DNA from 3 places in the uncultured Paenibacillus sp. genome. Region 3 is predicted to be linked to each of the others. Evidence: riboswitches for the same ligand, from Rfam matches in the RefSeq annotation. Region 3 holds a riboswitch; each other region holds the start of a gene.
The links. A riboswitch is a leader RNA that binds a small molecule or an ion and turns the genes downstream of it on or off. The one in region 3 is predicted to bind cyclic di-AMP.
Positions count from the first base shown of each region.

Region 1: linked by a shared signal. The riboswitch ahead of RWM61_RS01000 (TrkH family potassium uptake protein) and the one ahead of RWM61_RS18780 (ubiquitin-like domain-containing protein) in region 3 are both predicted to bind cyclic di-AMP.
Region 2: linked by a shared signal. The riboswitch ahead of ehuB (ectoine/hydroxyectoine ABC transporter substrate-binding protein EhuB) and the one ahead of RWM61_RS18780 (ubiquitin-like domain-containing protein) in region 3 are both predicted to bind cyclic di-AMP.

Region 1 is NZ_CAUPYC010000002.1:17,425-20,694, reverse strand. It holds gene RWM61_RS01010 (LysR family transcriptional regulator) at 1-11, shown strand, start outside; gene RWM61_RS01005 (TrkA family potassium uptake protein) at 23-694, opposite strand; gene RWM61_RS01000 (TrkH family potassium uptake protein) at 712-2,049, opposite strand; cyclic di-AMP (ydaO/yuaA leader) riboswitch at 2,122-2,310, opposite strand; gene RWM61_RS00995 (CPBP family intramembrane glutamic endopeptidase) at 2,569-3,270, shown strand, end outside.
Region 2 is NZ_CAUPYC010000020.1:13,775-17,044, forward strand. It holds gene RWM61_RS08830 (Na+/H+ antiporter subunit E) at 1-375, shown strand, start outside; gene RWM61_RS08835 (Na(+)/H(+) antiporter subunit F1) at 375-665, shown strand; gene mnhG (monovalent cation/H(+) antiporter subunit G) at 634-1,029, shown strand; cyclic di-AMP (ydaO/yuaA leader) riboswitch at 1,083-1,225, shown strand; gene ehuB (ectoine/hydroxyectoine ABC transporter substrate-binding protein EhuB) at 1,506-2,414, shown strand; gene ehuC (ectoine/hydroxyectoine ABC transporter permease subunit EhuC) at 2,424-3,077, shown strand; gene ehuD (ectoine/hydroxyectoine ABC transporter permease subunit EhuD) at 3,080-3,270, shown strand, end outside.
Region 3 is NZ_CAUPYC010000088.1:10,234-13,503, forward strand. It holds gene RWM61_RS18770 (HD domain-containing protein) at 1-113, shown strand, start outside; gene RWM61_RS18775 (TatD family hydrolase) at 148-915, shown strand; cyclic di-AMP (ydaO/yuaA leader) riboswitch at 1,095-1,293, shown strand; gene RWM61_RS18780 (ubiquitin-like domain-containing protein) at 1,550-2,698, shown strand; gene rnmV (ribonuclease M5) at 2,905-3,270, shown strand, end outside.

The DNA.
Region 1 (3,270 bases), on a different contig from region 3:
GCGGCAATTAGCCGGGGCGATGCTACCGCGATTTCGCGGCGACGGAGCCCTCGAAGGCATCGATCTGATGATTCGTGCCGATGACGACCATGACATCCTTCTCCTGCAGCGTATCCGCCGCCGTGGGCGCGATGATGACGCCGTTCTTTTTGTTGATGGCGACGATGCTGCAGCCGAATTTGGCGCGCGGATTCAGCTCCTTCAAAGACATGCCGTCCAGGCATCGCGGCACGGCAAGCTCGGCGATCGTGTAATCCTTCGACAGCTCGATATAATCGAGCAGATTCGGCGACACGAGCTGATGCGCGACGCGAACCCCCATATCTCGTTCCGGATAAATGACGCGGTCGACGCCGATTTTCTCCAGCACGCGGCCGTGCAGCTCGCTCATCGCTTTGGCCACCACCTGCTTCACGCCGAGGTCCTTCAACAGAATGGCGGTCAATATGCTGGCTTGAATGTCGTCGCCGATCGCCACGACGCCGCAGTCGAAGTTGCGGACGCCGAGCGAACGCAGCGCTTCTTCATCTGTGGAGTCCGCCGCTACGGTATGCGTCAGCACTTGGCTCATTTCATTGACGATTTCTTCATCCATATCGATGCCGAGCACTTCATAGCCGAGCTCGACCAATTCCTTGCCCAAGCTGGAGCCGAAGCGGCCCATGCCGATGATGACGAATTGGTTCTTTTTCACGTTGTCCGATCTCCATTCTATCCGATGATCATTTTGCCTTCCGGATGGCGGTACAGCTCTTTTTCCGAACGCGGTCCGAGCGCATAAGCGAGCGTCAGCGGACCGACCCGGCCGATAAACATGGTGAGGGCGATAACGGTCTTCCCGAAGTCGGTCAACTGCCGCGTCAGCCCGGTATCCAGTCCGGCCGTGGAGAAGGCGGACACCGTCTCGAACAGCAGCCGGATGAACTGGCGGTCCTCAATCGCCGACAGCACCATGGTGACGGCGATGACCAGCGCGAGCGACAGCATCGTAATCGTCAACGCTTTGTAGATGCGTTCCCGGGCGAGGCGATGCTTGAACAGCACGATATCTTCCTTGCCGCGGATCATCGCGATGACCGCGCCGATCAGCACCGTAAACGTCGTCGTCTTGATCCCCCCGCCCGCGGATCCCGGCGATGCGCCGATAAACATGAGCATGACGATGAAAAATTGCGTCGCCTGCCGCAGGTCTGCGACGATGACCGTATTGGAGCCGGCCGATCTCGCCGATACGGATTGAAATAAGGATGCCCAGATTTTGCCGTCCCAACCGAGCGGCTGCAGCGTGTTTATATACTCGAAGATGAATATGACCGCGGTCCCGATCGCGATAAGGGCGGCCGACATCGACAGCACGACTTTGGAATGCAGCGTAAGCCGCCTTTTTTTTCGGTAATCCACCAGGTCCGACAAGACGACGAAACCCAGCCCTCCAAGTATGATTAACCCGATTGAAACAACGTTTACAATCGGATCGTCGACATAGCGGGTAAAACTGCGGAAATCGCCCAAAATATCGAAGCCGGCGTTATTGAACAGCGACACGGAGTGGAACAACCCGTAGTACGCGGCTTGCCCCAAAGGCATGTCGACCGCGAAGCGGACCGTAAACAGCACCAGGCCGGCCGCTTCGATCGCCAGCGAATAGAAGACGACCCGCCGGATCAGCCGGACGATGCCTTCCATGCTGCTCTGATTCATCGCTTCCTGCAGAATGAGCCGTTCCCTGAGCGAAATCTTGCGTCGCAGCACAAGGGCGAACAGCGTGGCCATCGTCATGAAGCCGATCCCGCCAATCTGTATAAGAAGCATAAGGATGATCTGGCCAGGCATACTGTAGAAGGTGCCCGTGTCCTCGAGGACCAAGCCTGTCACGGTAGTGGCCGACGTCGCCTCAAACACCCCGTGCAAATACCGCTGGCCCTGGCCGTCGGCCGTGGCGAATGGCATCGACAGCAGCAGGCCGCCCAGCAGGATGATCAGTGCGAACCCGGTAACCAGAATTCTCGGCGGCGACCAGTTCGATATTGAAAACAAACGTTTAAGCACAACCATCACCCCGGGCCGTAATCGGAAATGAAGCATAAAAAAAGCACTGGAAACCCAATGCCGTGTGCGTATGAGTCCTGTCCCGACAAGCCTACGAGGTTAGCTGACGGATTCGGGCGCGAACAGGCCGCCCTATCCCGGCAAACGGTACGACCGTCCGCCCGGAATTCACCCCATGCCGCTTGCAGCCCGCTGTTGCGTCGGTATGCGGCGGCATTATGGTTCCCCCGTTTTCAACAAGAAATTCGGCTTCTATGCGATTGTAGGTTAAATAAGACCGACGCCTATGATTATAGTCCGATCGCAAGCCGTTTACAAAAGGATAAATCACTTAAAGACGGGCAAACTCGATCATAATCCGCTTGTTTTCCGATATAAAGTCCGGTTTGCTTCGATTATCGGTTCATTATCTCGGCTCGTTTCGGGAATCCGGGCCTTGCGTTGGTGTTTCTCACGCAAAATATGATAAGGTACATGTAGACGTGAGACCGATCGGAAAATGTGAGAAGAGGTGTTGCCATGCAACAAGCGAACATCGAACCCCGCTGGCATGTGGTATACGGTTTGGGGACCGTCTGCCTCGCCGTCTTTCTGCTGTTTCAAGTGATCCCCTCCACGGCAAGCTCGTTCTTCAGCTCCGAGAGTCCGGACGTGATCGGGGAAACCGCGGCCGAGCAAAAAGCGTCCTCCTTCGTGCGGACGAACTTCGGCGGAACGGTGTTGTCCGCGGCGGCGGTTCACCAATCGTCCAAGCTGCTTACCGGTTATTTAGCGAAGGAAAAGCTGACCGACGCCTACGATGAACGGTACGGCGGAGACTATCCGCTCGATACGTATCAGGTGGAAGTACGCAGCACAACAGGGCAAGAAGACCGGATAACGAGAATACATTTCGTGAACGTACATATGGAAACCGGCGCCATCGTGGCATGGAATGAAGTAAGTGGCGGCCCCGAAGCCGATCGGGCGCCGCTGCCCTACGATGCGGCGGTATTGGCCGCCAAAGCGTTCGCGGAGCAGCGCGGATTCCGCGGGCGGGAGCTCCAGGTTCGCGGCCCGGCTGACGGCGGTTTCGAACGCGACCAAGCGGTCGTGATCGACGTCCCCGGGGCAAAGGCGGGAGACGCCCGGCTCGAGCTTCGCATTCTGGCGGCGAAGTCGCCCGATGATTCGGTAACGATCGTCGACTACAAGCCGGCTTTCCAGGTTCCCGACACTTAC
Region 2 (3,270 bases), on a different contig from region 3:
GCTCTGTTTATCGGGGGCCTGAACCGGTTCTGGCCGCATGACTTTTATTTGAAAAAGGCGTGGGCGGTCATCAGACTGCTCGCGCTGTTCATGAAAGAGCTGCTCCTTTCCGGCCTGGCGGTCATTCGCCAGATTCTCCGTCCGCGGCTTAACGTCCGGCCAGGTATATTCGCACTTGAAACCCGGCTGCAATCGGACTGGGAGGTCACGCTGCTGGCTTGCCTGATTACCTTGACGCCGGGCACGCTGACGCTGGATGTTTCGCGCGACGGACGGATTCTGTATATCCATGCGATGGATATACAGGACGCGGCGCAGCTGTCCGAACAGATTAAAGGAAGCTTCGAAAAAGCGATTATGGAGGTGACGCGGTGATGGACTACTTGCTGAGCGCATCCCTGGTCATATTGTCGCTGGCAATTCTCGGCTGCATGTACCGCTTGCTCAAGGGGCCTTCGATGGCCGACCGGATTATGTCCCTGGACACGATCGGCGTCATGTTGCTCTCGATGACCGCCGTCCTCTCCATGCTGTTGAAGACGGCGGTCTACCTCGATATTATCCTTGTCATCGGCATTGTTACGTTTATCGGCACGACGGCGTTTGCGAGATTCATCGAAAGGGGTGACGTCATTGAACGCGGGGACTTTGGCGACGGCAGGTGAGCTGCTGATCGGCATCCTGGTGCTGATCGGAGCTTTGCTCAGCGCGCTGAGCGCATTCGGGCTCGTTCGGCTGCCGGACGTTTATTTGCGGTCGCATGCCGCGACCAAAAGCGCGACGCTCGGCGTGCTTTTGGTGCTGGGAGGCGCGTTCCTGTATTTCTGGCTGTATCTGGAGCATGCCAGCGCGAAGCTGATTCTGGGTATCGTGTTCGTATTCATGACGGCGCCGGTAGCGGGGCATTTGAATGGAAGGGCCGCCTACCGTACGGGCGTTTCCTTGTGGGGCGGGAGTGTGCAGGACGACCTTAAAGCGGTGGTGAAGCGGGAACGCGAAGGGCGATCGGGCTCGGAGACGGATTTCTGAGAAACCTCTCATTTACCTCATAATTGTTTGACTTCTCTAATCTTTCAGTTTATTATAACCGTACGCTTAGTTTTCGGCTGTTGAGCCGGAAAGCGGGGGAACCAGTTTTTTGGGGCGAGTCATTCAGGTTTTTTGAATGTAGGGTACCATCTTACCCGAGTCCGTCAGCTAACCTCGTCAGCAGTGGATGGGTCTGTTTCTTTTCAAGCTAATTTAGACATGCGGACCCTTTTATAGGGTCTTTTGCGTCTTTTTGGACCCCTGCTGGCGGAGCTGTGCTTTTTTTAACTCCTCGGCCCGGGGTTCATTTTATTTTAATAGTCGAGAGGGGGAGTTGTGTGGGGGTAATCGACATACATAACGGGCGAAGGAAATGCATTTAATCCATGTTTGACGATGCGAAAAGTAGTTATATAGCTGCTGGCATACACACAATTGTGTGTTCAGAAAATATATGGGAGAGGCTGTGGGATGGATTGAAAAAAGCTTTGCTGTTGCTGTTGGGTCTGGTGTTTGCGGCGTTGATCGCCGGTTGCGGTCAATCCAATAACGCGACGGAAGGGACGTCGGGGCCGGATACGGCTGCCGGCGGCACCGCAAGCGGAACATTGGCGGAGGCAAAAGAGAGAGGGTACATCACGGTCGGCTTCGCTAACGAGAAACCATACGCTTACAAGACGGCCGACGGGGAATTAACCGGGGAAGCGGTGGAAATCGCGCGGGTCATTCTGGCCAATCTCGGCATCGAAGAAATGAGAGGGGAGCTGACCGAATTCGGTTCCTTGATCGGGGGACTTCAGGCCAAGCGGTTCGATCTGATTACGGCGGGGATGTTTATCAACCCGAACCGCTGCGCGGCGGTGCTTTTCGCCGACCCGGAGTACAGCATCGGAGAAGCGATCGCGGTCAAGAAAGGAAATCCGTTGAACTTGAGCAGCTATGCCGGCATTGCGCAGAACAAGGATGTGAAGGTGGCCGTAATGACCGGCGCTGTGGAAATCGGCTATCTGGAAGACTCGGGTGTGCCGAAGGAGCAAATCGTTCAGGTGCCGGATCAGGCGTCGGCGATCAGCGCGCTCCAGGCGGACAGGGTGCAGGTCATTACGATGACGGGACCGGCGCTGCAGGCGATGCTGGACTCGGCGAATGACGCCGATATCGAGCGGGTCGCCGAATTCGAGCAGCCGGTGATCGGCGGCAAAAGCGTGCGCGGTTACGGGGCAACGGCGTTCCGCCAAGCGGATGCGGCCTTTCGGCAGGCGTACAATGCGGAGCTGCAGAAATTGAAGGATTCGGGCGAGCTGCTGACGATCCTGCAGCAATTCGGCTTCACCGAGCAGGAGCTTCCCGGCGACGTGACGGCTGTAGAGCTGTGCAAGGAATAAGGCATAACGATGCCGAGTTCATGGATCGACTTTCTGCCTTCTCTGCTCGAAGGGGCGAAAGTGACGGTGCAGGTGGCAGTTGCGGCTTCGGTTCTCGCCATCATCGCTTCTTTCACTGCAGGACTGTGCAAGCTTTCCAGGCTTTGGGCGGTGCGCGCCGCGACTGCCGGATACGTGGAGATTTTCAGGGGAACGTCGTTGTTGATTCAATTGTTTTGGTTATACTTCGCGCTTCCCTTTCTCGGGATTGAGCTCCCCAAAATGTGGGCGGCCATTCTGGCGGTGGGCCTTAATTTCGGAGCTTACGGCTCCGAGATCGTGCGAAGCTCGATCCTCGCCGTTCCGAAAGGACAATGGGAGGCCGCGTTGGCTCTGAACATGAAGCCATGGCAGAGGCTTGTGCATATCGTCATACCGCAAGCGTTCGTCCGGATGCTGCCGCCTTTCGGAAATTTGCTTATCGAGCTGGTCAAATCCACATCCCTTGTCTATTTCATTACGATGGCGGATTTGACTTATCAGGCTATGGTATTGAGAAACAACTATATCTCTTTCACAACCGAAATTCTTGCGCTGCTGCTTCTCATCTATTTTGTCATTTCCGCGGTCGTTGCTTTCGGCATTCGTATGCTTGAGCGGAAGATGGCGGCAGGGAGGATGTAGCGATGTGGGATTGGAGTTTGGTTGCCGACATCTTGCCGGAGCTGTTGGCCGCTTTGAGAATGACGGCAGCCGCTACGCTTGCCGGGTTTGCCGCGGCCTGTGTCGGCGGCCTTGTGCTCGCAGGCGCCGTTCGTTCCGGTTGGAAGCCTGTGTCATGGTTTGCAAAAGGATTCATCGGGTTTATTCGGAACAC
Region 3 (3,270 bases):
GTTCGATCGCCGGGTTGCACAGAGGCAAGTTTCACCTCTATTACCCAAGAGAGACGCTAATGAAACACAAAAATCATTTCGACACAGAAATTCGACAATTTTTCGAGCTTTGACAATCGGTATATGCAGGGAGGGAAACGTTGCGACATGCTTATCGACACTCACACTCATTTGGATTCCCCGAAATTCGACAACGACCGGGAAGCGGTCATTGCCCGGGCCGTTGAAGCCGGCGTGGGCAAGATGATCAATATCGGTTTCGATCGGGAGACGATTCCGACGACGATGGCGCTGGCGGATCGATATGATTTTATTTACGCAGCCGTCGGCTGGCATCCTGTGGAGAGCATACAAATGCGCGAGGGTGATCTCGAATGGATAGAGGAACTGTGCAAACACGAGAAGGTGGTGGCGATCGGGGAGATCGGATTGGACTACCATTGGGACACCTCACCGAAAGAAGTGCAGCATCGCGTGTTCCGCGAACAAATCCGGCTGGCCAGGAAGATCGGCAAGCCGATCGTGATTCATAACCGAGACGCGCATGAAGATATCGTCCGGATTTTGCGGGAGGAGAAGGCGTCGGAGGTCGGAGGGGTGATGCACTGCTTCTCGGGAAGTTGGGAGACGGCTAAGCAATGCCTGGATATGAATTTCTATATTTCTTTCGGAGGACCGGTTACGTTCAAAAATGCGAGGGTACCGAAGGAGGTTCTCGGCAAAGTGCCGCTCGACCGGATTTTGGTGGAAACGGATGCGCCATACCTGGCTCCCGAGCCTTACAGAGGCAAACGGAACGAGTCCGGACACGTGGTTTATGTGGCCGAGGCTGCGGCCGAAATTGTGGGCATAAGCCGAAACGAACTTGAGACGATCACCACGGAAAATGCCAAAAACTGTTTTGGGTTTCGGTGATTTTGATCACGAAAGGGAGAATTCGAGATCTATCCGGTGAAAAAAGTAATCTTTGTTTGCGAAATTGCAGCTTTTTTACGGGATTTTCCGGAAATAAGCTATATATCGTCTTTAAAGCGTTCTTTACAATGTAGGTCTAAAGGCTGTATGATTTTCCTCAGAGCTTGATGTTGTATCCCATTTCCAGATCGCTTAATCTCCATTCGGAGAGCGGGGGAACCGATACGGCGCTACGCCAACCCACAGCGGACACGTCGTATATGAATTCTTCTTGGGGTGAATTTTTGCAACGATCCATATTTAGGATCCGAGCGAAATAGGGCAACTCTCATGTCCGAACCCGACAGCTAACCTCGCAAGCGTACATAGAGAGGTCGTCTCGTGCATCCACATTTCCCAATGTGAATCTTTGTCTTCCGCGGAAGCCACGAAGGATCCTCTGTCGTCGGCTTCTTTTATTTTGCGAATATCGCAGAATGCCTCGACATAGGGTTACAGGGGAGGTGGACCGAACGGGCGTATCTCTGGGGGCAGGGCGTGCGTGCTGTTCGGCGCATGAAAATAACATATAGTCGCGTCAAAGACAATCATGCATCACTCTATGACGGCGGGGCTATGAAGGAGGACCGAAGAAGTGGGTGTGTTCCGGGTATTGGAATCCCATGGGCAACGATCATCCAGCATGACTTTCGCGTTGCGATGGAAGCATGGAAACTTGCGTTTGATTCTGCTTAGCGCTATTATCTCAATCGCTATGACTTTCATGTTGTTGGTGTTGGTGTACGGAACGGCTGACAAAAGCGTCTCCGTAGTATTGAATGGACAAGAAACCGTTGTTTCAACCAAGCAATGGTCCCTTCAACGCCTATTGGATGAACAAGCCATCACGATCGGACCTAACGATCAGGTATCGATGCCACTCAGCGCGGCCGTCAAAGACGGCGACCGGATCGTTGTCGATCAAGCGGTGCAAGTGACGGTGAAGGCGGATGGAAAGGCTGAAACGTTCTACACGACGGCAAGAACGGTGGGAGCGGCGATCGGGCAAACCGATATAAGTATCCGTGCGCAGGATAAGGTATATCCATCCTTGAATACGGAGCTCAAAAGCCGAATGAACGTAACGGTAGTGCGGATCGACAAGCAGCTTGCGGAGACCGAGCACGTACTGCCGTTCACGGTAGTCAAGAAAAACGATCCGAACTTGGACACCGGCAAAACGAAGGTTGTTCAGAAAGGCCGGCAAGGCCTGATCGTCAAAAAGTTCGAGAAGACGTTCGCGGACGGCAAGCTGGTGGAAACCAAGCTGCTGACCAAGTTTATGGAGACGTCGAAGCGGGATCAGATTGTGGCTGTCGGTACGAAGAAGCCGGAGCCGGAAGTTGTTGTGCTGTCGGCAAAGTCGCCCGAAACGGCGGCCGTCTCGAAGCAGGGCGTTTCGTTCAAGGCGAAGAAGGTGCTGAAGAACGTGACCTTAACCGCCTATACGGCGGGCGTGGAATCAACCGGAAAGAGCAAAAGCGATCCCGAATTCGGGATTACGGCATCCGGCGCCAAGGTAAAAGAAGGCCGTACGATTGCCGTCGATCCGAAGGTCATTCCGATCGGCTGGTGGGTATACATCGAGGGCATCGGCTTCCGCCGTGCGGAGGATACCGGCAGCGCGGTCAAAGGCAACAAGATCGACGTTTACTATGACAGCAGGCAGTATGCTTTGAAGTTCGGCAGGAAAAAAGGCTTTACGGTATACGTGTTAGGTCCGAATAAGCCGACCGCGGCCTAATAACAGGCTGTACAGCCGTTCGGCAACTCGTGATTAATCCTATGAGACTGACGGGATTTTATGCCTGTCCCAACCTCTATGCGCGGCCGCTCTTTTCGGGCGGCTTCGGTAGAGGTTTTTATCTTGTTGGCCATGTATAGCTTTAGACGATCGAGGTCACCCTTAGGTTGCAGCGAAGCCGCGCTTCGGGAAAGGAAATTTCTGCAATGCTGAAAGAAGTTATTGTCGTTGAGGGGAAAGGCGATACCGCAGCGATTAAAAGGGCCGTCGACGCGGATACGATTGAGACCGGAGGCTCGGCGGCGGGCGAAGAGGTGCTTCGGCGGATCGAGCTCGCGGCGGAGCGGAGGGGCGTCATTATTTTCACCGATCCGGATCATGCGGGCGAACGGATTCGGCGTATTGTGGCCGCCCGCGTGCCGGGCTGCAAGCATGCCTTTCTTCCGCAGGAAGAGGCGACGTACAAGGGGGACATCGGCATCGAGCATGCGGCGCCCGGAGCGATCAGGCGGGCATTAGCCTCGGTGCGCTCCGAGGCGGCCTCCAAGGACGGCGGCGAAGTGACATGGGAC